Regions from separate parts of the Alteromonas sp. MTD1 genome, predicted to be linked through region 3. Evidence: predicted binding sites of a transcription regulator. Region 3 holds the regulator's gene; each other region holds the start of a gene.
What was found. The regulator MetJ, encoded in region 3, represses methionine synthesis genes. The targets are predictions, from matches to a motif close to TAGACGTCTAGACGTCTA.
Positions count from the first base shown of each region.

Region 1: a site for MetJ is predicted at 6,423-6,440, ahead of metA (homoserine O-succinyltransferase). Genes of this name have one in related genera too.
Region 2: a site for MetJ is predicted at 5,970-5,987, ahead of serA (phosphoglycerate dehydrogenase). Genes of this name have one in related genera too.

Region 1 covers NZ_BTGG01000005.1:265,528-275,932, reverse strand. Annotated here, with positions in the region: gene ACGHAV_RS08830 (methyl-accepting chemotaxis protein) at 1-686, opposite strand, end outside; gene ACGHAV_RS08825 (DUF938 domain-containing protein) at 940-1,539, opposite strand; gene metH (methionine synthase) at 1,714-4,338, opposite strand; gene ACGHAV_RS08815 (homocysteine S-methyltransferase family protein) at 4,347-5,414, opposite strand; gene metA (homoserine O-succinyltransferase) at 5,418-6,356, opposite strand; gene ACGHAV_RS08805 (DUF2802 domain-containing protein) at 6,464-6,898, opposite strand; gene ACGHAV_RS08800 (chemotaxis protein CheW) at 6,962-7,453, opposite strand; gene ACGHAV_RS08795 (chemotaxis protein CheW) at 7,469-8,269, opposite strand; gene ACGHAV_RS08790 (ParA family protein) at 8,277-9,041, opposite strand; gene ACGHAV_RS08785 (chemotaxis response regulator protein-glutamate methylesterase) at 9,070-10,200, opposite strand; gene ACGHAV_RS08780 (chemotaxis protein CheA) at 10,229-10,405, opposite strand, start outside.
Region 2 covers NZ_BTGG01000003.1:307,842-318,246, forward strand. Annotated here, with positions in the region: gene ACGHAV_RS05790 (efflux RND transporter permease subunit) at 1-200, shown strand, start outside; gene ACGHAV_RS05795 (SIMPL domain-containing protein) at 418-1,128, shown strand; gene ACGHAV_RS05800 (DUF1289 domain-containing protein) at 1,380-1,664, shown strand; gene ACGHAV_RS05805 (HDOD domain-containing protein) at 1,740-2,564, shown strand; gene ACGHAV_RS05810 (YdiY family protein) at 2,770-3,534, shown strand; gene ACGHAV_RS05815 (YdiY family protein) at 3,764-4,510, shown strand; gene serA (phosphoglycerate dehydrogenase) at 4,665-5,894, opposite strand; gene rpiA (ribose-5-phosphate isomerase RpiA) at 6,104-6,760, opposite strand; gene ACGHAV_RS05830 (hypothetical protein) at 6,928-7,926, opposite strand; gene ACGHAV_RS05835 (5-formyltetrahydrofolate cyclo-ligase) at 8,124-8,801, opposite strand; gene ACGHAV_RS05840 (ATP-binding protein) at 8,810-10,405, opposite strand, start outside.
Region 3 covers NZ_BTGG01000011.1:103,490-113,894, reverse strand. Annotated here, with positions in the region: gene metF (methylenetetrahydrofolate reductase) at 285-1,172, opposite strand; gene metJ (met regulon transcriptional regulator MetJ) at 1,334-1,663, shown strand; gene ACGHAV_RS15350 (malic enzyme-like NAD(P)-binding protein) at 1,729-2,964, opposite strand; gene ACGHAV_RS15345 (hypothetical protein) at 3,375-3,689, shown strand; gene rpmE (50S ribosomal protein L31) at 3,790-4,002, opposite strand; gene priA (primosomal protein N') at 4,324-6,507, shown strand; gene ACGHAV_RS15330 (SPOR domain-containing protein) at 6,700-7,278, shown strand; gene ACGHAV_RS15325 (hypothetical protein) at 7,468-8,190, opposite strand; gene ACGHAV_RS15320 (hypothetical protein) at 8,349-9,071, opposite strand; gene ACGHAV_RS15315 (DUF1294 domain-containing protein) at 9,239-9,871, opposite strand; gene hslV (ATP-dependent protease subunit HslV) at 10,124-10,405, shown strand, end outside.

The DNA.
Region 1 (10,405 bases), on a different contig from region 3:
TGATTTTCATCCAACAAAAAGGCAGTACCTTGGTTTTCGTAGCGAATGGTATCTACCACTTTACCCACGGTGCTGATTAAGATATCAACGCCGCCTACACCCAGTAACTTTCCATTTTGATAAACCGGCGTTTGCACTACTGCAGACACACTACCATCCTGTGAGTCTACCGCAGGTGGCGTAACATACAGTTTGCCTTGAGAAACGGCTGTGGTGAACCACGGTCGTTTAGTAGCAAAATAGCCCTCATTCGGGTTACCGGCATTCGGCCCGTCCGTGTCTACTCCTACTCGTCCTTCTTCATAAAAGTATTCGCCAGTTAGCGCAGAACCAAAGAAAGCAGACTTAATTACCGGGTCTTCACTACTTACATTTTCAAACAGTGTATAAATGCGAGTAGCGTCGTTCATTTGCGCTTCTGAGGCGCCGCGGGCGGTGTGTTCAGCAAAGAAGTCTTTTAAAAAAGGACTACTTAAAAATGCTTTTGCAACGCCACCGTAAGTGGCAAAGAAGCCTTTCACATCATTCGCTTCACGTGCCACAAGGGCTTTAACTTCCTTTTCAACTCTAAGTCGGGTGTTGTCAGCAACGGTGTTCACTAAAAACAAAGCTGTTATTAGCAACATAAATGCAATACTGCCACCCACTATAAGCATGAACTTTTTTTGCAGTGATATCGACTTCATTGATACTTCTCATTCTTATTATTACTAAATACCAACAACACCAGTGGAGGACTAGAGCGTGTTGTAAGACATAGCTTTATTTATATGCGGTAAAGGTTTACGGAAGGTGCTAAAAGAAAACTGCTTATTTAGAAAAATCCTTCAGTAACACAGTCTTACTTTGAAAGATAATGGCCAACATTACAACCCTCAATGCAAATAAAAGTGCAAGTCTACGAAGGTATAGTTTTTAAAACGAAGTCACTGATAAGTACTAATTGTCTTTCTTACGCCACACCAACATAAGGTTATTGGCGGGCATGGTTACAATCTCTTGCAACGCTAACATTGGTGCCCACGCTATAAGCTCGTCGATATCACGATAGCCACCAAACCCTCTTTCTAGCAGTGAGTGATGAAAGTCATAATTGCTTTGACTGTTAAATTTACCCTGCTGTGTGAAAGGGCCGTATTGGCAGAAAAATGCACCAGAAGGTAAGTGAGAGGACACCAATTGCATTAGTATCTTAACTTCCTCTTTCTGCATGATGTGTGCGGTGTTTGCTGTGAAAATACCGTCGATAGGTAATTCGGGAAATTTATGCTCGCCCACTTTAAATTCAATTGGAGCGTGCAAGTTATTTTTAGGCTCATCAAGAAGCCACGCGTTGATGCCAGCATGGTAGTGTTGTTGGTCGCTGGTATACCAGTTAGCATGAGGTAAATTGTCAGCAAAAAATACAGCGTGTTGACCTGTGCCGCTGCCAATCTCAAGGATATGTCGCGTATTCTCAAACACGCTTGATAATACTGCCAGAATGGGACGCTTGTTATTTTCACACGCCTGACTAAAAGGCTTTTCAACTGGAGTCATTGTGCTATTTACCTCTGTTAAACGGGTACTGCGTAGTCAAATTCAGTACCTGCTCAATCCTTACTAAGGCAACTAATTCATTTAAGCACTTTTTTAAAGTACTTTAGTTAAGTGCTTTGTTTAAGTACGTTACTTACAAGCATGCTTAAACATTTTGCTTAACTCGTGTTTCATTTAATCACTTAAATTAGGCCCTAGCCATTTTTCCGCTTCTTCCAGCGTCCAGCCTTTGCGCTTGGCATAATCTTCTACTTGATCAGCTTGAATCTTCGCTACCGCAAAATACTTGCTTTGTGGGTGTGCAAAATACCAACCTGATACTGCGGCACCCGGCCACATAGCAAAGCTCTCGGTTAGCTTCATGCCTGTGTTTTCTTCTGCCGATAGCAAATCCCATATTAACTGCTTTTCAGTGTGCTCAGGGCAAGCGGCATAACCAGGTGCTGGTCGAATACCTTGGTATTTCTCTCTTATAAGCGCATCGTTATCTAACGATTCATCCGCAGCATAACCCCAATGATGTTTTCGTACTTGCTCATGTAAATATTCAGCAAAGGCCTCTGCAAGCCTATCGGCAACCGCTTTCACCATTATTCCGTTATAGTCATCACCGTTACTGATGTAAGCATCAGCGAGTTCGTCTTCGCCAATACCACCTGTTACCGCAAACGCACCAACATAATCGGCAATTCCACTTTCCTTTTCTGCCACAAAATCAGCCAAACAGTAGTTAGCGAACTTATCTTTTAAGGTTTGCTGACGAAGGTGGTGTGAAACACCAATAACCTGCTCTCTGCTTTCATCGGCATAAATTTCAATATCGTCGTCAACACGATTGGCCGGAAATAAGCCAAAAACACCTTTCGCTACTAACGTTTTTTCTTCGATAATTTTATCTAGCATGGCGTTTGCGTCTGCAAACAATGACGTTGCTTGCTCACCCACTACTTCATCGTTAAGAATACGTGGGTACTTTCCTGCCAATGACCACGTTAAGAAAAATGGTGTCCAGTCAATATAGTTTCGCAGCGTCGCTAAGTCCGCCGTTACTGTTTGTACGCCCAATGCCTGTGGTTTTACTGGTGCAGTTGAGAAATCAGGCTTAAAGGCGTTAGCGCGTGCTTGCTCAAGCGTAACAGGTTTGCTTCGTGGCTTTTTACGAGCGTGCTGTTCGCGTACGGTGTCATACTCTTTAGCAAGTTCCAACGCGAACACATCACGAGATGTCTTGTTGAGCAATCGTTGGCATACGCCAACCGCACGACTTGCATTGGGTACATAAACTACCGGTGAATGATAATTCTGCTCTATCTTCACGGCAGTATGTGCTTTAGACGTGGTTGCTCCGCCAATCAACAGCGGAATATAAAAACCCTGTCGTTCCATTTCCTTAGCAACATGCACCATCTCATCAAGCGACGGTGTAATAAGCCCAGACAGACCAATCATATCTACCTGTTCTTCTTTTGCCACCTGTAGAATAGTGGCTGCAGGTACCATAACCCCTAGGTCTATCACTTCGAAGTTATTACATTGAAGTACAACGCCAACAATGTTTTTACCAATATCGTGAACATCACCCTTTACGGTGGCTAGCAATATCTTGCCATTGCTCTTGGCATCGTCTGACTTTTCAGCCTCAATAAACGGTTGTAAGTGCGCAACGGCCTTTTTCATCACACGGGCAGACTTAACCACCTGTGGTAAGAACATCTTACCCTCACCAAACAAATCTCCTACTACATTCATGCCGTCCATAAGCGGACCTTCAATAACATGTAGCGGCCTTTCTGCTTGCTGCCTAGCTTCTTCGGTATCTTCAACAATATAGTCGGTTATACCTTTTACTAACGCATGTTCTAAACGTTTATTAACGTCTTGTTCGCGCCAACTTAGGTCTTCTTTGACGGCTGCTTTACCATCGCCTTGATAATTCGGCGCAATATCAAGCAAGCGCTCAGTAGCATCGCTGCGCCTATTCAGGATCACGTCTTCAACAGCATCGCGCAGTTCAGCCGGTATCTCATCATATACCTCTAACTGCCCCGCGTTCACGATAGCCATATCCATGCCAGCGCGAATGGCATGATATAAGAACACTGAGTGCATGGCTTCGCGTACCGGGTTGTTTCCGCGAAACGAGAATGAAATGTTAGACAACCCACCTGAAATGTGTGAGTGCGGGCAGGTTTCGCGAATAACCCGTGTTGCCTCTATAAAATCGACGGCGTAATTATCGTGCTCTTCAATACCGGTTGCTACCGCAAAGATATTAGGGTCGAAGATAATATCCTCCGGCGGAAACCCTATTTCCTCGGTAAGCAGTTTGTAGCTGCGTTGACAAATTTCAACCTTGCGAGCCTGCGTATCTGCTTGCCCTGTCTCGTCGAACGCCATTACAACAGTAGCGGCACCAAAACGTTTTATCTGCTTTGCCTGAGCGAGAAACTGCGCCTCTCCCTCTTTTAAGCTAATGGAGTTAACAATGGCCTTACCCTGCACACATTTAAGCCCAGCTTCAATGACTTCCCACTTTGACGAGTCAATCATAATAGGCACGCGACTTATGTCAGGCTCAGACGCGATTAAATTCAAAAAAGTGATCATCGCCTGTTTGGAATCAAGCATGGCTTCGTCCATGTTGATATCGATGATTTGCGCACCGCTTTCTACCTGCTGTCTTGCAACATCAAGGGCAGTTTCATAATCGCCTTCCAGAATAAGGCGCTTAAAGCGAGCTGAACCGGTTACGTTGGTTCGCTCACCTATATTAATAAATGTGGAAAATTCTGCGCTCACAAGGCCTCCTAATGTACAAACGGCTCAAGGCCTGACAGACGCATTTTGGGTTCAAACTGGGGAAGTGGACGAGGCGCAATGCCTTCTACGGCGTTAGCAATATCCCGAATATGTTCAGGCGTGCTGCCACAACAGCCGCCCACAATGTTGACTAATCCAGACTCAGCCCACTCTTTAATATGTTCGGCCATCTCTGGTCCTTCCATATCATACTCACCAAACTCGTTAGGTAAGCCTGCATTGGGGTGTGCAGAAATAAAGCATTCACTTACGTTTGCCACTTCATCAACATATTGACGCAGTAAGTCTGGCCCCAACGCACAATTCAACCCAAATGAAAACGGACTTATATGGCGCATAGAATAATAAAAAGCTTCCGCGGTTTGGCCTGACAATGTTCTGCCCGATGCATCGGTTATTGTGCCTGAGATCATGACTGGCAGCGACGTTCCTAATTTTTCAAATACGGTTTCAACCGCATAAGCTGCCGCCTTTGCGTTTAATGTATCGAATATAGTTTCAAGCATGATAAGGTCAACACCACCTTCTATAAGTGCCTCAGTTGACTCACTGTATGCCTCAACAAGCTCGTCAAATGTTACGTTGCGCTTTCCCGGATCGTTTACATCAGGAGAAATAGAGGCCGTGCGATTTGTAGGGCCTAAAACACCAGCTACAAAGCGTGGCTTTTCAGGGGTTTTCGCGGTGTACTCATTAGCCGCTTTTCGCGCAAGCTTTGCTGCTGCAAGATTAATATCTCTGGACTGTGCTTGCATATCATAGTCTGCCATTGCAATAGTGGTTGCATTGAAAGTGTTGGTTTCGATGATATCTGCGCCTGCTTCAAAATAATCGCAGTGTATTTGATAAATAATGTCAGGTTGAGTTATAACCAACAAATCATTATTTCCTTTCACATCGCAGTGCCAATTGGCAAACTGGGTGCCTCGATAATCTTCTTCTTCTAACTTATGACGCTGAATCATGGTGCCCATTGCGCCATCAAGAATAAGAATGCGTTTTTTGGCGGCGTCTGAAAGCGTGGCATGGGCCTTTGAAACGATATTGTGACTCACGTGCTACCTCTTTGGCTGTGATTTTTCAGCAAGCTGATTTAAGTCGTAAGGGGTGGTCTGGTAAACGTAGTAATTTAGCCAGTTCGTAAATAATAAACTGCCGTGTGAGCGCCATTGAACAATGGGCGACTTCGACGGGTCGTCCCCTTCAAAATAGTTTTTTGGTACAGCGGGCGATTGTCCACTATCTAGGTCTCTGAAATACTCTTCTTTGAGTGTATCTGGATCATATTCTGGGTGACCCGTAACAAACACCATACGCTTATCTTCTGACGCGACGATGTAGGCGCCAACGTCTTGCGATTCCGCAACCACGTTCAATCCTTCTACATTGTTATACTGCGCTTTGTCGATATGTCCATACCGAGAATGCGGCGCGTAGAAAACGGGGTCGAAACCTCGTAATAATTCATTGTGTGGGTCGTTCACTGTGTGCTTGTAGACGCCTGAAAACTTCTCTTCTCGAAGCGTGCGAGTGACACCGTAAAAATGGTACATTGCCGCATGAGCTGCCCAGCACAAGTAAAGTGTTGAGTTCACGTGTCGCTGTGCCCACTCTAAAATCGTGGTCATCGTATCCCAATATTTTACTTTCTCGTAATCAAGCATCGCTAGCGGCGCGCCAGTAACAATAAGCCCATCGTACTTCTTATTCGCGACACTTGAAAAGTCGTGGTAAAACGCATCCATGTGCGACTGCGGAGTGTTCTTAGGAGCTTGGTTGTCTATTCGTATGAGATCAACATTAATTTGAAGCGGCGTATTTGAAAGAAGACGTAAAATTTGAACTTCAGTTTCAATCTTATTGGGCATTAAATTAAGAATGCCTACTTCAAGAGGACGAATGTCCTGGTTGGACGCCCTATCCATATCCATAGTAAAGATATTTTCACCTAGAAGTACATTCTGTGCAGGCAATTGCTCAGGGATACGAATTGGCATAAAGGGCTCCAGTCATAAAAACAACAATGACTGTATTGTGTCTATTACACAGAATATGTCAACATCTTTACGTCTAGACGTCTAAACGTTTTTTATAGATGATTCATTCAACCGTTTTGACGATGCACCATCATAAGCATCTCTGCTTCGGCGCGAGGAATATCACAAGCCTCAATAATTTCATCAATGCTTGCCCCCTGTTTTACCAGTTCGGCAGCGCGTTGATAAAGACGAAGAGATGGGTCTTGCAGCTTAAGTTCTCTTACTTGATTTTCAATATCAGTTTGTTTTTCTTCCAAAGTTTGAAGATGACGAGTTATAACCAAACTGCGAGCTTGAGCCTCAGACTGCTGGTTGTTTGCATCATTCGCTTGTGCAGCCACATCTGAAAGCTTGGCAGACATGTCGTTTTCTAAGTTGCTAAATGAGGCCTGCAGCGCATTAATTTTAGAGGCAAGAACACCTACTACTATAAACAGCAGTACAACAACTAGGGCTAGAAGGGCTTCGATGAGGCTAGGAGCAGCAAACTGCAAGTCCATGTGCGCATTACCTTTACGTACAAAAAAAGACAGTGAAGGTTACATCACTGTCTTCTTCGCAAATTAGATGTTGGTGAGTTCGTCCCACTCTTCATCGCTTAGCAGCTTATTCAAATCAACCAAAATAAGCAGCTCACCATCGCGGTTACTCACACCTTGGATGAATTTCGCACTTTCTTCTGTGCCCACGTTCGGTGCGCTATCAATCTCAGAAGACTTAAGATAAACCACTTCAGCTACGCTATCTACCAAGATGCCAACGACTTGCTCGTCAGATTCAATGATAACGATACGCGTATTGTCGGTAATTTCCGTAGGCGGAAGTCCGAAACGCGCACGCGTGTCGATAACGGTAACAACATTACCACGCAAGTTGATAATCCCTAGCACGTAATCAGGCGCACCTGGCACTGGGGCAATTTCGGTATAACGTAATACTTCTTGTACCTGCATTACATTAATACCGTATGTTTCTTCACCTAAGCGGTACGTAACCCATTGAAGGACCTCGTCATTGCTGTCAGTGGCATTATTATTTGTTCTTTCGTCGCTCATGTACTTGGCTCCCAACTATGGCGTCTGGTCGTTACTGCCTAAGCCTTTGTTAAGCATAGATATTAATTCTTCAACGTCAACTAGCGCGCACATTTTTTCTTTCACCATCCCGGCTAACCAAGGACGTTTACCTGTGGACTCGCGCCATTTAACATCATCGATAGTTAAACTTACTGTGTTTACAAGCTTTTCACTCGCTAAACCCCACTCGCTTTCCCCTAACATTATAAGATATCGGTAGTTAAGCGATTCCGCGAGGTTTTCATCATATTTTTCTGGCATTACCCACTTGGCAGAGTCAACAACGTTAAGTTTTGAATCTCTGTGCAACATTACACCCATAAACCAGTCCGGTTTGCCAAACAAAGGGCCAACCTTTTCAATTTGATGGATACCACCTAATGTTATGAGTGGGACCGCTAGTGTCAGACCAGCCACTTCAAAAAACAATGCTTGAAAACGATTCCCAAGCGAGTCCTTTAATGGAATTTTAGTTTGTACTGACTCTTCTTCAAGTGTTGTTTTACTCTCTTCAATAACAACAGGATTTTCAGCAAGCGTTTCTTTAAGAATAACCGCTTTTTTGGGTGACTCTAAATAAGATGACACCTCTTCTACAATTTGCTCTTGTTCAGCGTAACTGTCTGCCTGCTGTCGCGTCGACGCCAGCGCGTCTTCTGCCATTTTTTGAGAAGCCTGTTCAAGCAGTTTTGCCGTGCGAACCGCTGCATCTTCCTCAGATGCAGGCTCTTTTAGAAGCGCGTCTAAATACGCTTCCATCACTTCTTCACGGGCAAATGGCGATTGCTTGCTCATTGTTTATTTACTTCTCCAGAACATCTAATAGTTTCGAGTAAGCAGCTACTCCCCGTGTTTTTGGATAGGCAGCAGATATGGGGAGCTGCACTAAACTCGCATCTCGAAAATGCGTATCGACAGGGATTACGCCTGTCCAAACACGATCACCATAATCACTCATCAAACGTTTACGTGATGCCAATGCGGCATTTGTACGCTTGTCGAACATCGTGGGGATAATAACTGTATCAAACGATTTATCTAACGAGCGCCCCATGATTTCCATGGTGCGAATCATTCTATCTAACCCCTTCAGTGCAAGGTATTCGGTTTGCGTTGGTACGATTACTTTATCGCAAGCCGCTAAAGCATTAACCATTAAAACACCTAGTACAGGTGGGCAATCGATAATAGCAACATCAAATTCATCTTGAATTGTTGCCAATGCTTTTTTAAGCACAAGCCCCATGCCTTGCTCGCTGCCCATTGTTCTGTCTAAAGTGGCTAACGCCATAGTCGCAGGCAACACATAAAGATTATCTAATTTAGTTGAACCCAAACAATCTAATACGTTATCGGCGGTTATGCCGCTAGATTTAATAAAAATATCGTAAACAGAATGACTTCCAGCCTCCGCATCAATGCCGAAGTAGTAACTCAAAGAAGCATGAGGGTCGGTATCTATCATTAATACGCGCTTGCCTTTTTCAGCAAGCAGGCCGCCGAGACTAACCGTTGTGGTTGTCTTACCTACACCGCCTTTCTGATTTGCAACCGTCCATACTTTCATGATTTTTATTCCGTGAGCCTACACGCTGCTATCGCATCTCTGTCTTAATACAGTCACTTATATCATCAATATTTATATTTTTTGAAGATATGTTGGCTACCGCCACTGCTTGCGGCATACCGTATACTACACATGAATCCTGATCTTGTGCCCAAATGGTAGCGCCGCGCTCTTTTAATGTTCGGCAACCTTCACGACCATCTGCGCCCATACCTGTCAATATGATCCCCAATACATCACCACCGTAAGCACGCGCTACAGAATTAAACGTTAAATCTACGCTAGGCTTATAGCTTGCCTTGTCAGAAGGGTCCGCATCAACAACGGCAATACGCTTAACTGAACCAGAACTCTCAATAATCATTTGTTTACCGCCTGGTGCAAGATAAGCATGACCGGGCTTGAGAATATCGCCACTCTCAGCCTCTTTGACTTTAACTTTACAGTTAGTGTCTAAGCGCTGCGCAAATGCCGTGGTAAATGTGCCAGGCATATGTTGGACAAGCAAAATGGGATAAGCAAAGTTTTCTGGTAATGGTGCTAGTACTTTTTGAAGCGCTACAGGGCCGCCCGTAGAGGCTCCAATGGCGAGACACTGGTAACGCTTGCCCGACGCCCTTACCGACGAAACTGTTGGCTGCTTTGCTGCATCCTTGTGACCTGACAGTAAACCAGAGCTCTTAAAAAAGGCCTGTTTTGGTGCGTTGTCTGGAAGTTTTCTTGCTTCAACTGAGCGAAATGAAGGACGCTTTAAGCCTATGCCTCGTCTAGCAATCAGCCGTACTTTCGTACAAAGTAAACGAGAGGCGTCCTTTCTATCTTGTGCGATATCTTCGAATTTTTTAGGTAAGAAATCGAGAGCTCCAGCTTCTAGTGCGTCAAGGGTTGCCTGTGCGCCGTGATGCGTAAGCGAGGAAAACATGAGAATGGGTACCGGACGCTTTTCCATAATGGCTTTCACAGCGGAAATGCCGTCCAAAATCGGCATTTCCACATCCATTGTTATCACGTCAGGCTTAAGCGCTTCTGCTTTTTCTAATGCGTCGCGCCCATTTTTCGCTTCCCCAACAACTTCAAGTTCCCTATCATCATCAAGTATCTCTTTTACTCGACGACGATAAAATGTCGAGTCATCCACGACAAGGACTTTAAAGACCATGGATTATTATTCCTGTTAATTCATCGCCTTACTTTATTGGTTTACGCGCGTACCGTTTTAGCAGGCTCGGAATATCTAAAATTAGCGCAATCCCACCATCTGAAGTTATGGTTGCACCCGCCATTCCAGGCGTTCCTTGCAACAATGCATCTAAAGGCTTGATAACCACTTCTTCTTGGCCTATTAGCGCGTCAACGACGAATCC
Region 2 (10,405 bases), on a different contig from region 3:
GCCGTTTACGTCTTCGCCCAATACTGATGACGTCAATTGCCTTCATTATGGGTGTATTGCCAATGGTTATCTCAAGTGGTGCTGGTGCTGAAATGCGTCAAGCCATGGGGGTAGCAGTATTCTCAGGCATGATTGGCGTTACCTTTTTCGGGCTTATTCTTACGCCAGTATTTTACTATTTGCTAAAGCGCAACGGTTAACTCTCCCGTCTACCCAAGCGTTGCCCCCTTAAGGGGCTCCTTTTGGCCACTCACTTTGAGTGGCCTTTTTTATCTATCTCTGTCACATCTCTTTTTCTCGCTGCCTCATTTCGCCATATTTGGCCTCAACTCGTCTTAATTGAATACAAAAGTAAACGGTATTGTGCGCTACCTTTAACAATCTGGTTATTAAACTGTTTATCTTAAGGAGTGAATTGTGAAAACAGGCGCAGCAAGTATTATTGCAATTGGCATGGTGATGGCACTTGGCGTATTGGGGCTTCAGGTTTCTGGTGCTATGAATGATATGCAAACGTGGGACAGGGTAGTGACCGTTAAGGGGCTATCTGAAAGGGAATATATTGCAGACCAAGTAATTTGGCCTATTCAGTTTGTTGATGCAGGTAACGACCTACCAGCGCTCTATGATCAAATTGAGAAAAACAGTGCCAAGGTTCAGCAGTTCTTGGAAGGCAAAGGTATAGCCTCTAAAAGTATTACCATTGGAAAGCCAGAGATAACAGACAAGCTAGCGCAACAATACGGCGGCTCAGACCGAGCGCCATTTCGTTATAGTGCTATTCAAACAGTTACCGTATTTTCAGAAGATGTGCAGAATGTAAGGCTACTAATGCAACAAATTGGTGAGCTTATTAAAACGGGTATTGTGCTGTCAGACCAAAGCTACAGAGCACAGCCTGACTATGTTTTTACCCGGTTAAATGACGTAAAGCCTGAAATGATTGAAGAGGCGACGATAAATGCGAGGGAAGTGGCGGCTAAGTTTGCCAAAGACTCGAACAGTACGCTTGGAAAAATAAAGCGTGCCAACCAAGGCCGCTTTTCAATTAGCAGCCGCGACAGCCATCATCCTCACATCAAAAGAGTAAGGGTGGTTTCTACTATCGATTACACGTTGGTTGATTAATCGATAGATACCAGCTTCGTATTGCACAACGTGTTGTGTGCGTTGTTTGTGCGCTTAGTTCACATGCATTTTTTAGTTCACGGTAGCGAACTGCAGTTGAGAAAGCAGAGAAATACTCAACATTAGATATACTTAAAGGTATACTTTACTGCTAATGTCTACTAGTCATTAAAGCAAGTAAACAACTATAGTAAAGCGTGTAGTACATAAGCATGTAGCGCTTTGTTATTGTATCGGGTCGAGCATTTAGCATGGCAGAACAAAACACGCAGTCGGAACAACTAGAGTTTTTCGAAATTCCCAGCCCATGTGTTGGTGTGTGTCAGTCTGGCCCTCGAGGATTTTGCAAAGGCTGCTATCGCAGCCGTGACGAACGCTTGTATTGGCTTAAAGTAGACGATGCAACAAAAAGAAAGATCATAGGTGCTTGCGTTCGACGCAAGAAAGCAGTGCTAGCGAAAGCACGTAGATCTCAAATGCAAGATGAAGCGCAAAGCAGTGAACAATTTTCTTTATTTGGTGATGTACCTGAATAGACATTGCCTTCTTAAAGAATGTGTTGACCCAAGCACATGAAAAAAACAGTCACAAAAAGAAATGAGAGTGAGTAGATGTCGTTAGAGAAGTTCGTTTCATTTGCCGTAAAGTCGTTTACTTTACCTGATGTTTGCGTTCGTATACGTACAGTATTAGATGATCCTCGTTCAAGTGCCGAAGATATTGGTCAATTAATTAGTATTGACCCTTCATTAACTGCAAAGGTGTTACGCTTAGCTAACAGCTCTTTATTTCGCTTTCCCTCCCAAATTGACTCTGTCGCCAAAGCCGTTAACGTTATCGGTGGAGAAGCATTGTATAACTTAGTGATAGCTGAAACTGCAAGCACTGCGTTCAAATCGTTTGACAACGAGCTTATTGAATTAGACAAACACTGGCATGCATCTGTTTACTGCGGCATGGTGGCAAAGAGTGTTGCAAAGCGTTTGAACATCAGAGGGGCAGAGCGCTTTTTTGTTATGGGTATTTTGCAAAATTTAAGCGAACTGGTGGTAGCCAAACGAGCGCCTAACTGCTACGAGAAGTATGTTTCCTCAGACAAGACAGAATTGCCGCCTGCAAGACAGTTAGAACATTTCGGTTTTACGTTTTCTCAATGCAGCGGTATGATATTGCAAGATTGGAAATTGCCGGTAGGGTTATTTTACCCCGTCATTTATATTAACGACGAATCAAAGCAAACGGTTGATGTTGATGTATGTGTGTTAGCACTCGCTAGCCGAATAACCCTTTCTCAACATGACAAGGAGAGCTACGGGGACATGGAACTTTTCACTCCCGACATGGCCAATACTTTACATTTTGATATGGAAATCATTGGTAATTCAATTGAATATGCCGAGCTGGAAACCGCAAAAATTGTGGCCCTTATAAAATAGCAACGCACAAGACGTTGTAAAAACACAATATAGTAAATGCGCTCCCACGGAATGGACGTAAGCAAACGTCACTTATAGACGTATTCTTATAACGATAACGCTGAACGTAATTCTTAATATGTGCTACACAAAACTTAGGGTATGTGCGCTTTCATGCCTTTCTATCTGCGCTACTTTTTGCGCCTCCGTTCTTATACCTGCCAGTTTGTTTTTCGGCAGTATTTGTACCAGTGTTGAAGCAAGAGATCTCATCCAAACGCTTTACCACGCCGATTACACTCCAGATGCAGATGATGAAATTCCACGTTTCTCGCTCGATGGAGAGCTAGGTGTACTTCTGAATACGGGCAATACGTCTGCCAGTACAATAAAAGCTGCGATGAACGCCGACCACGAAACCGAAAACTGGAGCAGCCTGTATTTTGCCGAGCTGCTATATAAAGAAAGCGGCACGCCAACCACTGAGCGCGATGTTAGTGCACAACGTTTCTTCGCCAGTGCGCAGTTTGATTATAAACTTCTTTCACCTGGCCGCCGTTTATTCATGTATAGCGACATTGAAGACGATAGGTTTACTGGTTATGACCATCGAGCTTCACTGGCAGCGGGCTATTCACAACGTGTTTGGCGAAATGAGGACAGTGAGTTCAGGTACAGTATAGGACCTGGTTACACCTTTGTTGAAGCTGAAGAAGAAAATGATTTATTGATTAACGACGGCATTATTGTGCGTGCTTCGGCTGAATATAAATACTTCTGGCGTTCTGGTGCACGTTTACGACAATTCCTAAGTACTGAAGCGGGTGATGAAAATACGCGATCTCGCTCTGAAACATCGCTGTCGGCTAATGTATTTGGCTCGTTAGCCATGAAGCTCTCTTTCATTTTAAACCATGAAACCGCTACAGCAGAGGATGTTGATGCGTTAAGTACTGAAACGTCTGTGGCCTTGGTATACCAATTCTTTTAATTGGCTACTGTTTGACATGATTTTAGCTATTTGTAGCTGAATCACGCTAAATATAAGGCTTTGCATTGACTGGACTAATGAAGTCGGTACACTGCGCAACATTCGATAGAACAGTTTGTATACGCAGTTTTTGGTGTTGTACTCACGTTTCTTTTATTCGCGCTGTGCCCCTTGTTTACTTAGAGGTGCTTTGCACAGCTAATGGAAAGTTAATCAATAGGATTGTTCAATGAAAAAGCAAATGCTTGCATCACTTATTGCCTTCTCAATGTCTAACGTTGCTTTTGCGCAAGACGATGAAGTAAAACCGTTTACTATGGAAGGTGAGCTAGGCTTTATCTCGACAACGGGGAACACCGATACCACGTCTATCAACGCAGGTATTACAGCGCATCAAGAACTTGAAAACTGGAGTAATGACTATTTAGTTGAAGGCCTGTATCGTCAAGAGACCACAGAAGATGAAAACGGCGACGAAGAAGATGTTACATCTGCTCAAAAGTTCTTCGCGTCAGCGCAGGGTAACTATAAGCTAGATAACCCTGATTATCGTTTGTTTGGCTTTACCTCGTACGAAGATGACCGTTTCAGTAACTTTAACTACCAAGCAACAGTTGCGGCTGGTTGGAACCAAAAAGTACTTAAAAATAAGCGTCATACCCTAGAGTATTCAATTGGTCCGGGTTATGCGTTTGTTGAAACACAAGAAGGTGAAAGCCAAAACAGCATGATTATCCGTGCTTCCACAGTTTATTCTTGGAAAATTTCAGACACGGCTAAGTTTTCACAAACAGCTAGTACCGAGATAGGTGACGAGAACACTAAATCACGTGCTGAAAGTGCGCTAACAGCAACAATTAGCGGTAACTTGTCGATGCGTCTTTCATTTAAGCTAGACCACAACTCGCAGGTGGCTGAAGGCGTAGAAAAGCTTGATACTGAAACCGCAGTAAGCTTAGTTTATAACTTCTTCTAAGCTCACCGCGATATATACGCTTTAAACAAAAAACGCTGCAAATGCAGCGTTTTTTTATAAGTAGCAATTACCATTGGTAGCGTAATCTTTAGAAGCGTAGTCTTTGTCAATATGCTTCCACTCACCAAGTAAAGTGCTTAGCCAAGTAAAGTGCTTAGTGAAGAATACGGGTTTTAATTGTGCCGTCTATCTGTTGTAACTCGGCTAGCGCTTCGTAACCGCGGTCTTCTTTTACATCTACCACTACATAACCAATTTCTGCATTGGTTTGTAGGTATTGCGCTTCAATGTTGATGCCTTTCTCAGCAAACGCTTGGTTAATTTGAGTAAGAATACCAGGCTTATTCTTGTGAATATGAAGCAAGCGTGAGCGGTTAGTGTGCTCAGGAAGCGATACTTCTGGGAAGTTAACAGCAGATAGGGTTGAGCCATTATCACTGTATTTTGCAAGCTTACCCGCCACCTCAATACCAATGTTTTCTTGTGCTTCTTGTGTGCTACCGCCCACATGAGGCGTAAGAATAACGTTGTCGAACTTGCGTAGCGGCGACTGGAACTCTTCAGTGTTCGATTTAGGCTCTACCGGGAATACGTCAATTGCTGCACCGTTTAAGTGGCCACTTTCAAGTGCATCGGCCAATGCGTCAATTTCAACTACCGTACCACGCGACGCATTAATAAGAATGCTGCCAGGCTTCATTTGAGCAAGCTGTTCCGCGCCAATCATATTCTGCGTTTGTTGCGTTTCAGGCACGTGAAGCGATACAACGTCAGAAGTGTTTAATAGTCTCTCAAGCGACTTAACTTGGGCTGAGTTACCTAATACCAATTTATCTTCAATATCGAAAAACTGAACGCGCATGCCAAGGTGCTCGGCAAGAATGCTTAACTGTGTACCAATGTGACCGTAACCAATAATACCGAGCGTTTTGCCACGTGCTTCGTATGAACCTACGGCAGTTTTTTCCCATTCGCCTCGGTGCGCTTTAGCGTTTTTGCTAGGCACTTGGCGAAGCAGCAAAATAATTTGACCAAGCACTAGCTCAGCCACCGAGCGTGTGTTCGAGAATGGTGCGTTAAATACAGGGATACCACGGCGCTGCGTAGCGTTCAAATCAACCTGATTGGTACCAATACAAAAACAGCCAATAGCCACTAGCTTTTGTGCAGCATCAACCACTTTTTCAGTTATTTGTGTGCGCGAACGAATGCCAATAAAGTGGGCATCTTTAACTTTCTCGATCAACTCATCTTCTGGAAGCGAGGTTTTAAGAAACTCAATGTTGCTATAACCATTGTTCTTTAAGGTTTCCAATGCACTTTGATGGACACCCTCTAACAATACAATTCGGATTTTATCCTTCTCTAGTGAAACTTTGCTCATGAACTCGCTATCTCTCGCTGATGTATGGTGGATTGCTTATGCAGCGTTAACTCACTTTATAGTAAACGTCTAAATAAGACATCTAGACGTCTAAATGAAAGCTACCAGAAAACAGTAACACTTAAAAGTAGTATTTAGTAGAGGTGGCCATAAAGCACATGAATATATGTGCTTTATTTTTCAAGCCTTTGGCTTAGCCACTAGTAAAGCTACTTAAATGTGTCTACACCATTGTCTGTGGCCGACAACACTACGTCTGCGCCACGCAGCGCAAAAATGCCGTTGGTAACCACACCTGGAATGTTATTTATCTTTTGCTCAAGCTCTCTTGGGTTCACTATTTCTAAATTGTGCACATCAAGAATAACGTTACCGTTATCGGTAACAACGCCTTGTCGGTATTCTGGGTCGCCGCCAAGTTTTACTAACTCTCTAGCCACAAAAGACCTGGCCATAGGAATCACTTCAACCGGAAGAGGGAATTTGCCTAGCACAGGCACGCGTTTGCTCTCATCAACAATACACACGAACGTAGTTGCTGCACCGGCTACAATTTTTTCGCGAGTTAGCGCAGCACCGCCGCCCTTAATCATGTGCATGTGCTCGGTTACTTCGTCTGCACCGTCGATATAGACAGATAAATTGCTTACATCGTTAAGTTCGAACACTTCAATACCTAGCGCTTTTAAGCGCTCAGTAGACGCTTCTGAGCTAGAAACAGCACCTTCGATTTTGTGTTTTATTTTACCTAACTCTTCAATAAAAAAATTCACGGTTGAGCCTGTTCCAACACCAACAATGCTGTCGGCTTCAACGTAATCAATGGCAGCTTTCGCTACGGCTTGTTTTTTTGCGTTCTGATCCATGTTCACTCTCGAGGGCTAATTTTTGTATGGAGTGTAACCGAATTAAAGCCACGAACCTACAGAAAGCTGACCATATTCTTTATTGCGAAAATGCAAAAGGATACGCTGTCAATGATGAGATCAAAAAAACGCGGCCAAAGCCGCGTTTTGAAAGTGTGAATGCTAATTTATGCTTTGGCTTCTGGAAGCTTTAGCTGAATTTGTTGAGGTACTAGCTTCAGTACCCAGCGACGGCAGCCGTGCCAAAAAGCTGATAGCAGTAGTAGAGTAGAACCTATACATAGCCCGGTAACGGCGAAGCTTGAGGTTACCATTCCGAAGTTTTCCATGAGTGCCGAGAACGTGTAAATAACATAAACCAGTGCGCTAACCATAATGGCTCTGCGATCTACTGCAATAGAGATGAGTGCCAGTAGAACATAAAGTGCCAGTACGACAAGCGATACTAACAAACTGCCGCTTCCCTCTAGTACGCCTAAACCTTGGAAAATAGGATGCACAATCATAGGCGCTGAAATAAGGTGAAGCCAAAATGCCACGTCAGAAGCACGGGTTTGTCTAGCGGTATCTTTGCTGTCCCAGTACATTGCTAGGCCAAAAATAAGCAATCCACATACTAAAACAATGTTGTTCACGTAAAGGGTGGTAATAGGGAACAAATAAGCAATTGAGCCCACAATACCTGCGGTAAACGTAGCAGCGCCTGCGGCAACGGTAATGGGTACACGGAAACGAACCCAATGCACAATTGCGCCTAAAGAGGTAATAAGCCCAGATACCAGTAATGTCAGTTCCTTAGACTCTGGCTGGAATAAAATTGGGGTTGCAAATAAACCAACCAAAAATGACAGCAGCAGTGCAATAGCAGGTAGCGCCATTCTGCGCTTATTCACGAAATACTCAGCTAAGCCCCACGAGCCCGCTGCCACAGCAACGCCACCTAAAGGTGGTGCAATGTTATAGCCAATCCAAGCTAAAGACGCCAGAAGTAAAGCACTAGCGATAACCACAAAAATATCGTTAAAGCCGCTTAAAAGACGAAAGTTTTCCTCGTCTACTGCATAACTGTTTCTGGTTTCATTAATAAACTGGCGAAATTGCGTTACATCGTTTTGCGTAAGCACGTTGTGCTTTACGGCAAGTGTTAAGTCTTCATCAGTGTACATAGGCTATTTTCCTTTATTGTTATGCCGCAGCTAAATACTAAACGTGTTTTAGTAATGCTTTTGATAGCAATCGCAATATCAGTGCCAAAATAAATTTAGCCATTAAAACAGGGGCTTAAGTTCTAAGCGGTAGGGAGTGTAACAATTTTAACCATGTAGTTTTAAGAAAAATGACGAAGATGTTGTTGTTTTAACCACTAGAACTGCAAAAGGCGTGTAGGGGTAATAATGGCATTAAGCGGTATATCCCAAGGTGCAATTGGCAAACGTTCCACCTCTTGAACGTCGTGGGCGACGCCGATTAAGAGTGGCTTGTTCGTAGTGCGCTTCGTAAACGCTAACGTGCGATCATAATAACCGCCGCCCATTCCTAAGCGATTTCCCTTCGTATCAAATCCTACTAAGGGCATTAAAATTACATCAAGCTGTGATGAAGGTATAACACTAGGGCAGGCCAGTACTGGCTCTTCAATGTTGTATTTGTTTTTTACCAACGCAGTGTTTTCGTCAAATTTAAGAAACAACAGGTGCCCTTTACAAACGGGGTGCAGCACAGGCAAAGAAAAGCGAACGTTGGGTAACGTATTTCGGGCTTGTTGCATAAAAGGCGATAAGTTTACTTCGCCATCGTTCACTAAATATGATGCTGTATTTATCGTTGTTTGTTGTGAACACTCATTGCTGTGATTCGAAAAAAACGAAGCAAAAAATTCATTCAACTGTGTTGTTATTGCGTTAGCTGCTTCTATTTGTGCGCTATCAGCTAGCGACTTGCGTGCAGTGCGCAAGCTTTTACGTAGTGTCTTTCGTGCGGATTCCGTGTGATGCGAAATACTGGCTCTGCTATTCGATGAGTAATCGGTTGAATTAGTCATAGCGGCTATTAGCGTGCGCTTAAAAAAAGGTTAAGCACATTGACTAGCTCCGTGCTGTCTATTGGCTTTGTTAGCACCGCATTAAGCCCTTTTTCTTTCAGCGCGGCTTCTTGAGTTATTACGTCAGCCGTAAGGGCTACTACTGGCAGGTCGGGCATGATCGCTTTAATCTGTGACGTAGCTTCGTCGCCTTGTATACCGGGCAAATTCAAATCCATAAACACTAAATCGACAGGGTTAGACCTCACGTATTCCACACCTTCTTCCCCAGTGCCTACAATCGCAAGCGGAACGCCAAGCTTCTCGAATAAGGTTTGAATAACCGCTTGGTTTATATGATGGTCTTCAACTACCAACACGTTCACAGAGGTGGATACATTTAATTGCGCCACATAGCTTTTTGGCTGCGCCTCAATAAATGTGTTGTCGCTCACTTCATCTGCAGGAAGCGAGACTAAAATGCGGGTGCCTTCGTTTAGCTTTCTACTTACTTTTATGGTGCCATCCATTAGCTCAATAAGACGTTTTGAAATATTAAGCCCTAAGCCTGTTCCTTTTATTTGATGGGCATTTTGCATTCGCTCAAACGGCGTGAAAAGGTGCTTCTTATCCTCTTCACTCATGCCAATGCCTTCATCAACCACGCTAAATAGTAGTTTACCTGCTTTGTATTTAACCTGAACATTTACCGATTTGTTTGCTGGTGTAAATTTAATGGCGTTCGACAATATATTAAGCGCTACTTGCCCCAACTTTGTATCGTCAAAAAACAGTGCGCTTGGTACCGAACCGTCTACCCGGGTGGAAAATTTAATGTTGCTGTCTTCTGCACGAATACTCGTTAATGAAAACAAATGGATAAAAAAGTCTTTGGTGTTTACCGTTCGCGGCATAACACGCATTTTACCCGCTTCAATTTGCTTGATGTCTAACACAGAGTTTACGATTTCAAGCAAACGTTCACCGCTTTTGCTCACATGCGATAACGGCGTAGAAAAACTATCTGGTAGCGATAGCTTTTGCGCTTCTGCTTCAAGTAAATGGCTGAAGGTATTAATGGCATTTAACGGCGTTCTAATTTCATGACTAACATACGACAAAAAATCAGACTTAAACTGACTGGTGCGCTCTAATTCTCTGTTTTTTCTTTTTAATTCTAAATGCGCTACTACGGCCTTACTTAACGTTTTTAACGATGCTCGTTGTTCGTCAGTAATTTGCCGAGGCTTTTTATCAATGGCACATAGTGTGCCAATAGCGTGGCCACTTGGTGTAATTAACGGCGCGCCCGCGTAAAAACGGATATCCGGCGAACCTGTTACTAGTGGATTGTCATGAAATCTAGGGTCTTCTGCAGCGTCCGGTACTTCAAAAATCTCATCTTGTAAAATAGCGTGCGAACAAAAAGCGATGTCTCTTGAAGTTTCTTGTGCATCAAGGCCTACTCGTGACTTAAACCATTGGCGGTCTGGGTCTATAAGGCTAATAAGTGCAATGGGCGTTTCACAGATTTGAGAAGCCAATGAAGTGAGATCGTCAAACAGCTGCTCGGCTTCAGTATCAAGCACATCGTAGCTGAGCAGTTCAGCTAAGCGTTCGTCTTC
Region 3 (10,405 bases):
TCGATTTCTCCTGACGACGTCCATGGGTTTGCATTTAATACCAGTGCAGCCATGTTTTAGTTTTTCATTTGGCTAAGCGGATGGGTATATCAAAAGTTAAATGTTAACTGTGCAGACGATAGGTAGCAAAAGGTTTGTTTAAAAATAATAACAGGGTGAATGCCAATAACGCTGGTTTAATTAAAAAGGGGGCTGGTTTTAACAGTAAGGAGAGTGTTAACTTTGAATAGCTGAACTGCAAACCCGCAGTACAGCTATTCAAAGAGGGGTATTAAACAGGGTGATTAACTGTTACCTCGAACGCCAAGCATGTGGCAAATGGCATAACTAAGTTCGCTTCTATTTAGCGTGTAAAAATGAAAATGTTTAACGCCTTCTTTCGCCAGTACTTTTACCTGATCCATGGCGATATTAGCGCCAATTAGGTTGCGGGTGGCCTGGTCGTCTTCATCTAGTCCGTCGAACATTTTATGTAGCCAGCCTGGTACGTGCACGTTTGTAAAGCCAGCAAATCGTACTAATGTTTGGTAATTAGTTACTGGCAAAATACCGGGCACAAGGTCTAAGTCTACCCCAGCTGCGGCGGCGCGATCTCTAAAGCGTAAAAATACGCTGGTGTCGAAGAAGAACTGAGAGATAGCTTCCGTAGCGCCTGCTTCTGCCTTGCGCTTCAAATTAAGTAAATCGAACTGGGCGTTGGGGGCTTCGGGATGCTTTTCAGGATACGCTGCTACCGATATATCAAAATCGGCTACGTCTTTTAACAGGGCAACCAAATCTGACGCGTACATTTCCGTTTTATCTACACCTGCGGGTAGGTCGCCACGTAGGGCTACAATACGGCGAATACCAGAGTTCCAATAATCTTGAGCAATTTGCTTTAGTTCTTCTCTACTGGCATCAACACACGTTAAGTGTGGAACAGCTGCCACGCCAGTCTGTTGCTGGATGCGCTTTACAACGTCATGGGTTCTGTCACGTTCACCGCTATTAGCACCGTAAGTTACCGACATGTAACTAGGCTTTAATGGCGCAAGACGTTCTACAGATTTCCATAAGGTTTTTTCCATAGCTTCAGTTTTCGGGGGGAAAAACTCAAACGACACATCAATATCTCGCAGCTCAGACAGAGACTGATTTAGGGCATCGATACCTTCTGCGTAAGAAACCATGGCTTATTCTCTCAAAATTAAAATCTTATGGACGTTTAGACGTCTAAACTAAAGAATATATGTCTAGACGTCAAGAGGTTTACACTGCTCAATTGACCTTTTCGTTAATCTGTTTAGAATTTCTATTCATAACATAAAAAAGAGTAAACCGAGTTAGTACAATGGCAGAATGGAACGGCAACTATATTCACCCCTACGCAGAGCACGGTAAAAAAAGCGAACAGGTAAAGAAAGTCACTGTTTCCATACCTATTAATGTGCTGAAAGCGTTAACCGATGAACGCACGCGCCGACAAATTAATAACTTGCGTCACGCAACCAACTCAGAGTTGCTGTGTGAAGCATTTCTACATGCGTTTACGGGTCAACCGCTACCCAACGATGATGATTTACGCAAAGACAATCCTAACCGTGTGCCTGCTGAAGCGCGCCGTATTATGGAAGAAATGGGCATAGACCCAAGTTTAGAAAACGACGTATCAGAAGACTAATTACGCTTTACTTCAAATAAAAAACGGCGCTGTATAAGCGCCGTTTTAGTCTGCTGGGCAAGCAGCTATTCTTTTTCAGCTCCAGGAATACGAGCAACGCCCGATTTGATAGCTGCTTCAGATACGGCAGAAGCAATGCGCTGGCAAAGCCGCGGATCCATTGGCTTGGGAATAATATAGTCTTTACCAAAGGTTAGGCTTTCGCTTTTGCTGGCGGCAAGAACTTCAGCCGGCACTTCTTCTTTGGTTATTGCACGAAGCGCTTCAACGGCGGCAACCTTCATTTCATCGTTAATAGCAGTTGCTCGTACGTCCAGTGCGCCGCGGAAGATAAATGGGAAGCACAGTACGTTGTTTACCTGGTTAGGGTAGTCAGAGCGCCCTGTTGCCATAATTAGGTCTTTACGTACTTCGTGAGCAAGCTCTGGCTTAATTTCTGGATCTGGGTTTGAGCAGGCAAACACAATTGGGTTTTCTGCCATTAGCGCCAGCGTTTCCGGTGGTAACAAATCTGGGCCTGAAACGCCTACAAAGATATCTGCACCGTCCATTACATCTTCAAGCGTGCGTTTATCGGTATTATTGGCAAACAGCTTTTTGTGTTCTGTTAAATCATCGCGGCGAGTGTGAATTACGCCTTTGCGGTCTAGCATATAAATACGCTCACGTTGTGCGCCGCACTTTATGAGAAGCTCCATACATGCAACGGCTGCAGCGCCTGCGCCCATGCAAACAATTTTAGCAGTCTCAATATCTTTCCCTTGAATTTCCAAGGCGTTTAACATGCCTGCGGCAGTTACAATAGCCGTGCCGTGCTGGTCATCGTGAAATACAGGAATGTTACAGCGCTTAATTAGCTCTTGCTCAATTTCAAAGCATTCAGGTGCTTTAATATCTTCAAGATTAATACCACCAAACGTGTCTGCAATGTTCGCTACGGTATTAATAAATTCTTCTGTTGTGCGATGCTTAACTTCAATATCAATGGCATCAAGACCTGCAAAGCGCTTAAACAGAAACGCCTTACCTTCCATTACGGGCTTCGATGCAAGAGGGCCTAAGTTACCTAAGCCTAAAATAGCTGTACCGTTACTAATAACCGCTACCATGTTGCCCTTGGCGGTATATTTATAGGCGTTATCTGGGTCTTCTGCTATTTCTCGTACTGGTTCAGCCACACCTGGGCTGTACGCTAATGCTAGGTCGTCAACGCTATCAGCCGGCGTAGTAAGCTCTACACTAATTTTGCCCGGCGTTGGTTTGGCATGATAATCGAGGGCGCGTTGTCTAAAATCTGACATGTAAGTTAATATCCTTAAGACGTAGGGTTCATCGGTGTTTTTCGTCTGTGCGATGCAGTTAATGTTGTTATTGTTGTTTTAAATTGCTAAAGCACATGTTCGACGTTGTTAGAATTCGTCCAGCAGCACTAGTCTGCGCCGTAAACAGATATCATTATTCATGAAATTAATACTCACTATTACGGTGACGGTGGCAACTCTAACACAGCCTTTCACTGTGTACATATCTGATCAGAATTCTCATATATCAATTTAGGTGACGCTCAGTTATTAGACCAGTAATATACGGCTATAATTGCCATTCATGCTATTTATTGATGTTGTGTTAGATATATAGTTTCTGTATTTTATTTAACGGTTAAATCTGTCAATAAATACGGTAACTATTGAGCGTTAAAAAAGAGGAAGTAATGACGGAAAGAAAGCTGGTTGCAGCGCTTACCGAGGTTTGCGAAGAGCTTAAACAAGATGATAACGGTTTTTGTTGGCTTACTCATATTGGCCATTGGCGCTTGCCTACCATTATTGCTGTGTTCAATACACAAGCTCAGCTAACTGCAGCTCTATCACGAAAGTGGGATATAGACTTTATAAATCGCGTGAATATAGCGCTTGATACGGTAAAGTCATCTGCACATGCCTGTCGTTTTACAAGTGAGGAGGCATGTAGAACGAAAAATGGTGGAGATTGGGACAGCCATTTGTCGCAAATAGACTTGCATTAACAATACAACATGCGCAAACAAGAGAATAAAATGGTTTTCAGGTAATAAAAAAGCGCCGTATAGGCGCTTTTTAGATTGGATACCGATAAAGGTAATGGGCTTACTTTTTGCCCAATGCACCGAAACGCTTCTTGAAGCGATCAACACGACCACCGGTATCAACGTTACGTTGCTTACCAGTGTAGAATGGGTGACATGAAGAACATACGTCTAGGTTAATGTCTTTACCCATAGTAGAGCGGATTTTCATTACGTTACCGCAAGAGCATGTTGCTGTGATTTCAGCGTATTCTGGGTGGATACCTTGTTTCATGGGATTACCTCATTAATAAGGCCGTATCGCTATACAGCCCGAAGCCGCACACCATACGTAACTTAAAATTCAAATGATGAGTCGTTTACTTAAACAGCCCATCGCAAAAGAGCGGCGCATAATAATAGATGAGCCCGCTGTTATCAAGCGGTTTTTGTACGCAGAATAGGCAGCTTGTGATTCTCCTTAGGGTTAAATAAAAAAGTGTGATTAAATATTTGTACATACTGGCTTGTTGCACTTATTGACGGGCATCAGGGCAAACGCGGAAATAAAAGACTCACGTGCGCATTCAATGCGTTAAGGCATTTTTCTTCAACCATGGCATATATTCAAGTTGCTGTACCTGTTCCACTAAGGCAGTTATTTACTTACACCCACACATCTACGTTGCATCGTGGGGTGCGTGTCTCTGTGCCTTTCGGGCCACGTAAGTTGGTTGGAGTAGTGATAGGTACTGTGCCTGAAAGCGATGTTGAAGATGTTAACAAGCTAAAAGCAATAGACAGTGTTTTAGATGATAACGCCGTTATAGATGATGTGCTGCTTAAAATGGCGCAGTGGCTCTGGCAATACTATCACCACGCACCAGGTGAGGTGCTGCATGCCATGCTGCCGGTGTTACTAAGAAAAGGCGAGTCGCCCAGCCCTGAACCCGAAGATATGTTGTCGTTAACAAGCGATGTTGAAAGTATCGATTTAAGTATTTTATCAAAGGCGCCAAAACAAAGAGCGTGTGCTGAAGCACTTGAAAAAGGCGACATGCTTGCGTCTGCCGCAAGAAAACGCTTCGGAGCACCAGCAGTTAAGGCATTGGTAGAAAAAAGCGTTGCCACCATTACCGCTATTATCCCTCAGTTTAAATGTGCCGGTTGGCTTAACACCATGGAAGTGGGTGAAAAGCCCATTCCTGATAAAGAGCAGTCTGTCGCAGTTGCAGCGCTTAATCGTCAGCACAACAGCTTCGCCGTTAGTTTGCTGGAAGGTGTAACCGGTAGCGGTAAAACCGAAGTGTATCTGCAGGCAATTGAGCCACTTTTGGCAGACGGCAAGCAAATTCTTATCCTTGTTCCTGAAATTGGGTTAACACCTCAAACCGTATCGCGTTTTGAAAAGCGTTTTGGCATTGATGTAGGCGTACTTCACTCTCAGCTGTCTGATAAAGCAAGGCTGCAAGTGTGGCAGCGAGCAAGGGCTGGCGAGTTAGGTATCATCATTGGAACGCGCTCGGCCATCTTCACCCCCCTTAAAAACCCAGGTATGTTGATTGTTGATGAAGAGCATGACGAGTCGTTTAAACAACAAGACGGCTTACGCTATCACGCACGAGATCTCGCTGCGATGCGGGCCAAGCAGCATAACATCCCTTTGTTGTTAGGCAGTGCAACGCCAGCATTAGAGTCACTGAATAATGCGTTATCGAATAAGTACCACCATTTGCAGTTAACTAAACGAGCAGGTGGTGCTCAAAGTACCCATCAGCACTTATTGGATGCCCGCGATCAGCCCATTCATTACGGTATTGCCCAAGGCATGTTAAGCATAATGCGTCAGCATATTAGTGCTGGCAATCAAGTGCTAGTGTTCGTTAACCGCCGTGGTTACGCACCGGCAATGCTGTGTCACCATTGTGGTGAAACTGTAACGTGTAAGCGCTGCGACCGACCGTACACCGTGCATAAAGGTCAAAATCGCCTTCAGTGCCATCATTGCTCCGGTACCCGCGCTATGCCGTCAAGCTGCGAGGCTTGCCACAGCAGTGAATTGGTTACCGCCGGTACCGGCACCGAACAAGTTGAACAGGGGTTAAGTGCATTATTTCCCGGTGTTAAGCAAGTTCGTATAGACAGTGACTCGGTACGCGGTAAAGACAAGTTACACCAAACCCTTGAAGCCATAAATCGACAGGAATATCAGCTGTTAGTTGGCACGCAAATATTATCGAAAGGGCATCATTTTCCGCACGTTACGCTGGTGGTTGTATTAGACGTAGATGGTGCATTATTTAGCGCCGATTTTCGCGCCCCCGAGAAGCTTGCACAGCTGGTAACACAGCTAGCCGGTAGAGCGGGACGGGCTAGCAAGCCAGGCGAAATGTGGCTGCAAACACACAATCCCCATCATCCTTTGCTGCAAGACCTTGTGAATAATGGTTATGGCCATTTTGCACGACTTGCATTAATGGAAAGAAAGGCTGCTAGCTTACCGCCTTATATCAGTCAGTTTGTTATTCGCGCCGAGGCTACCGACAGTCATCTTGCTTATAATTTCTTGCAAGGCTGTAAAGGTATTTTCAATCAGCATCAGGCTGTGGAAATGAACGGACCATTCCCTTGCTTAATAGAGAAGAGACAAGGAAGGTTTCGCTTTATGTTGGTATGCAGCCACCAAAAGCGAGCACCGCTTCATGAAGCGTTGCGTTTAGCGCTTCCTTTTTTGCAAGCCTTACCCCAAGCTATAAAAGTGCGCTGGTCGGTAGATATTGACCCTACCGATTTCAGTTAGCTTGTTGGCGTGCAATACGTTAAAATTTAGCAATTACGCCGGCTATTTTTTATCGCGGATATACACGAATAAGGTATGTTGGCAGCTTCAAAAAAAAGCTGGTACTTTGAAAAAATGGCCGAATAAAGCCTTGGTATAAGACGTTTTTCTTACGACCACGAACAATGATAACAAGTAGGAATATTGCCAACTATGGCTCAACGCGATTATGTCTCTCGTGGACGCTCTACACAAAAAAAGAAGCCTGCGAATAATGGCAGGAAACCCGCTTCACAAACCCAATCTAATGCCCCAGCGTTAGGTAAGCTACCTATCATTCGCCTTGTGGGCGTGTTTGCTTTGGTTATAGGTTTTGGTGTTTTTCTATGGTCTATAAAAGACAATGTTGAAGAACAAGTAGATGTACAGGCGGCAAGGCCTGTAGCGCCTACCGAAGAGGCATTACCGGAGTTGCCGGAAGAAGAGTGGGAATATATTAAAACACTTCCAGGTTACGAAGTAGAAGTTGAAGTTCAAGAGCAGGAAAAGTCTGATAAACGCTACCTAATGCAGTGCGCGTCATTCAGAACTCGCGCGCAAGCTGAAGAAATGAAAGCTAAAATTGCTTTCCAAGGTTTAGAAGCGCTAATTCGCCACAGCAGTGGCAGTAACGGCGACTGGTTCCGCGTTATTCTGGGGCCATTTGAGTCTAAGCGCGATGCTGAAAAAGCAAAGCATAGCCTGCGTAAAGTGAATATAGCGACTTGCCAAATTTGGTACTGGAATTTGTAGGCCACTGCCCGTATGAAAAGTAGGGGCAAGAAGAGCACTACGCGAATAATAAAAATGATCTTAAAATAAACGGGGGAGCTAACAGCTCCACCGTTTGGTTTAAGGTCTATCGTCGTTGCCATCTGTTAACCCTATAATGCTCTATCTGGTAAACCTGTAATGACAGTGTAGGCAACTTATAGCGCGTCTCTAATCAATAGCTCCGGTCTTATCCACAGAAAATTCAGCTAATCCCGAGAGGGCGTAATACGTTCCATATATTTCTTCAAGTTTGCCGCTGTCACGCAAAAGTGGCATTTTGGCATCAAAGTGTGCAGCCAGCATTCTACCTCGATGGGTATTTCTAAATGCCAAAAATAACTCGTCTCCTTCACGAATAGCTTTGTGATGAATACGGCCGCGGTAAGCCTCTAAAAAATTAATGTCGTAATCAAGCATGTAGTCAAGGCGGCGATTCAGCACAAGCTCAAAACCAGCTTCTATTGTGTCTACTGGGTAGGCGCTTTCAATGTTATGAAATAGCTTGTTGAAGCCATAGCCGTTACGAAAAGCAACTTGTTTCCCCGTAAAAATATCGTCTACATCGTCCGAAGGCGGCGACTCAGGTCGATAAAAAATATGAATGGCAAGGTCTGTATCCAATATCCACTTGGCATAAACTGCATCAGGTAATTCGTGTTGATACACGCCAACCATAATGTCGGCTTTGTCTTGTTTAAACTGATTCAGTGCTCGAGGGTAAGTGCTGGTTTGATGGGAAATAGTGTAACCGTCGAATACCGCGTCGAGCAGTTCATAGTACACGCCTGTATTGTCTCTGTTCGTAAAGCCCTCCCAGTGAGCTGCCGATACTACAATCGGGCGCTCACTCGTGTCAGCAAACGCGGTGCTGTTTAATAAAAATGACAACACAAAAAGGCTCGAAATGAGCATTGGAAAGTACAAACGGTTTCGCAATATACCGCAGCCTTAAATTTTTGTTATTCGTACTTCTCAGTATAGACACCAATGTGTCGGGATCTCAATTTATTAACACGTAAGAAAGCGCCCTAAGGTTCCTACAGCTTTAATTACTGACGGGAAGCTTTTACCATCTCGACTCCCAGCAACAAAAACCATATTATTTGCCCTAAGCCAAAAATGGACGTTGAGGCTTCAAATACCATGTTTCCTTCTAAGGCTGATAAGCCTGAAAAGAGTGTGAAGACCCCAGCGATACCCACTGCAATACCGATAATGTGAATGGTTTTTGCGTACTTATTGGCTTTTATGCCCATATAACTAATAAGCAGCACCCAAAGCGCTCCGAGAAGTTCGATACCTCCTCCAAGCGCATCTATCACAATATCTACACTGTTTAAGACCACAACTGCATTGTCTTCACTGGTGTTAGCATAGTTTGCAAGAGACGGCAGGCTTACTAAAAAAATAAAAGTGCTAGCGAGTACAAAGGTTGCCCAGATGTTGCCTAATGAACTGTTAAATTGTGCTGTGATAGGGCTCGTGCTTTTGTATATCTTTAACAACGATTGGTTCAGCAAAATAAGGCCTAAGCTAAACACAATGCCAATAACAATATAGCCCATAAAAAAGGTATCGCGCTGTGACAAAAGGAACGTAAGGCGAGAAGTCTCAGTGTTATCTGCAGGTGCTTCAATTAGGCCAAAAAACAGCACGAAGCCGAAGATATAAGTAAGTCCACAAACGAGTGATGCTATGCCGCCCGCTTTGCGTTGTGCAGAAGTTACTGTCTCATGGGTAGATGCTTCAGATGTGTGTGGGTTTAATTCCATTTTTATACTCGTGTTCTACTCTTGCTTGGCTTTTGCTCGGTTCTTACTCAGCTCTTACATAGCTCCTATATAGCAGGGCTACTGATTTCCATTAAGAACTACATGATGTAACCCATCAACTTCAATTTGTAACAAACATTGATTGCGCGGTAGCAATGGTTCTTTAATTACTGGTGAAGAAACGGAATAGCTATACCCCAGCGTTCTGCAAGCACGTTAGACGCCAATACACCAATGGCGAAAGTGTTAAGTGAAGCCGCAGCCCAAAACACACGCATAAAAGCCGGCTTGCTACGTTTATGTTTAAAAACATGCTGAGCAATAAAAGCACCGGGCCATCCACCTAAAAGCCCAAGTATGTGAAGTTTACTTTCAGATATGCGCCATCGTTGATGTTTGGCGGCAGATTTATCGATGCCATAACAAGCAAATGCAATAGCGCTTATTACTGCGCAGAAATAAGTGACATTAACAGGCAATTGACCTATTAAATTTAGCAACACCAACGCGCTGCAATACACTGTTACAACTAATTTAGCCACTTTTGAGCCTGACTTACCTGCGTTGTGTTGAGAGCGCACGTTTTTGTAGTCTTTTAATAGTTTTACAGAAGCCGCCTTTTGCCCGCCTTTACCATCGTCTTTCATTTCATAAACGATAATATCGCCGTTCACTGGGCGCCGAGATCGTTTCAAAAAGCTACTGATATGAACAAAGGCACGGGTTCCGCCTCCATTAGGCTCTACAAAACCAAAGCCTTTGGCGTCATCCCAATGCTGAATTCTTCCCTGATACTTCATTTATCTTCCTTTTAAACTACTTATTAAAAGCACAGAGTATGTGAAGCAGGGCACATTTATTCAATGTACTTTTTTAAACACAGGTATCTTTTTTCCCACTACAGTGAAACAGCATGTGGTAATACCCTTGAAAATAAGGCGTGCTGCCCCACTTTAAGAAGTATTGGACTTATAGGCTATCGCAGCGAGACGTTTTTAGTGAAACTGTTTTAGATAGTTTGGCGATAGCACCCAGCAAAACGGGGAATTAACGTGACAACGATTGTATCTGTACGACGTGGAAATCAGGTAGTAATGGCCGGAGATGGTCAGGTATCGCTAGGCAATACCGTAATGAAGGGCAATGCGCGCAAAGTTCGCCGCTTGTATCACGATAAAATTTTAGCAGGCTTCGCTGGTGGTACTGCAGATGCGTTTACGTTGTTTGAGCGCTTTGAAGCGAAGCTAGAAGCGCATCAGGGGCATTTAACCAAAGCGGCTGTTGAACTGGCAAAGGACTGGCGCACCGACCGAATGTTGCGAAAGCTCGAGGCA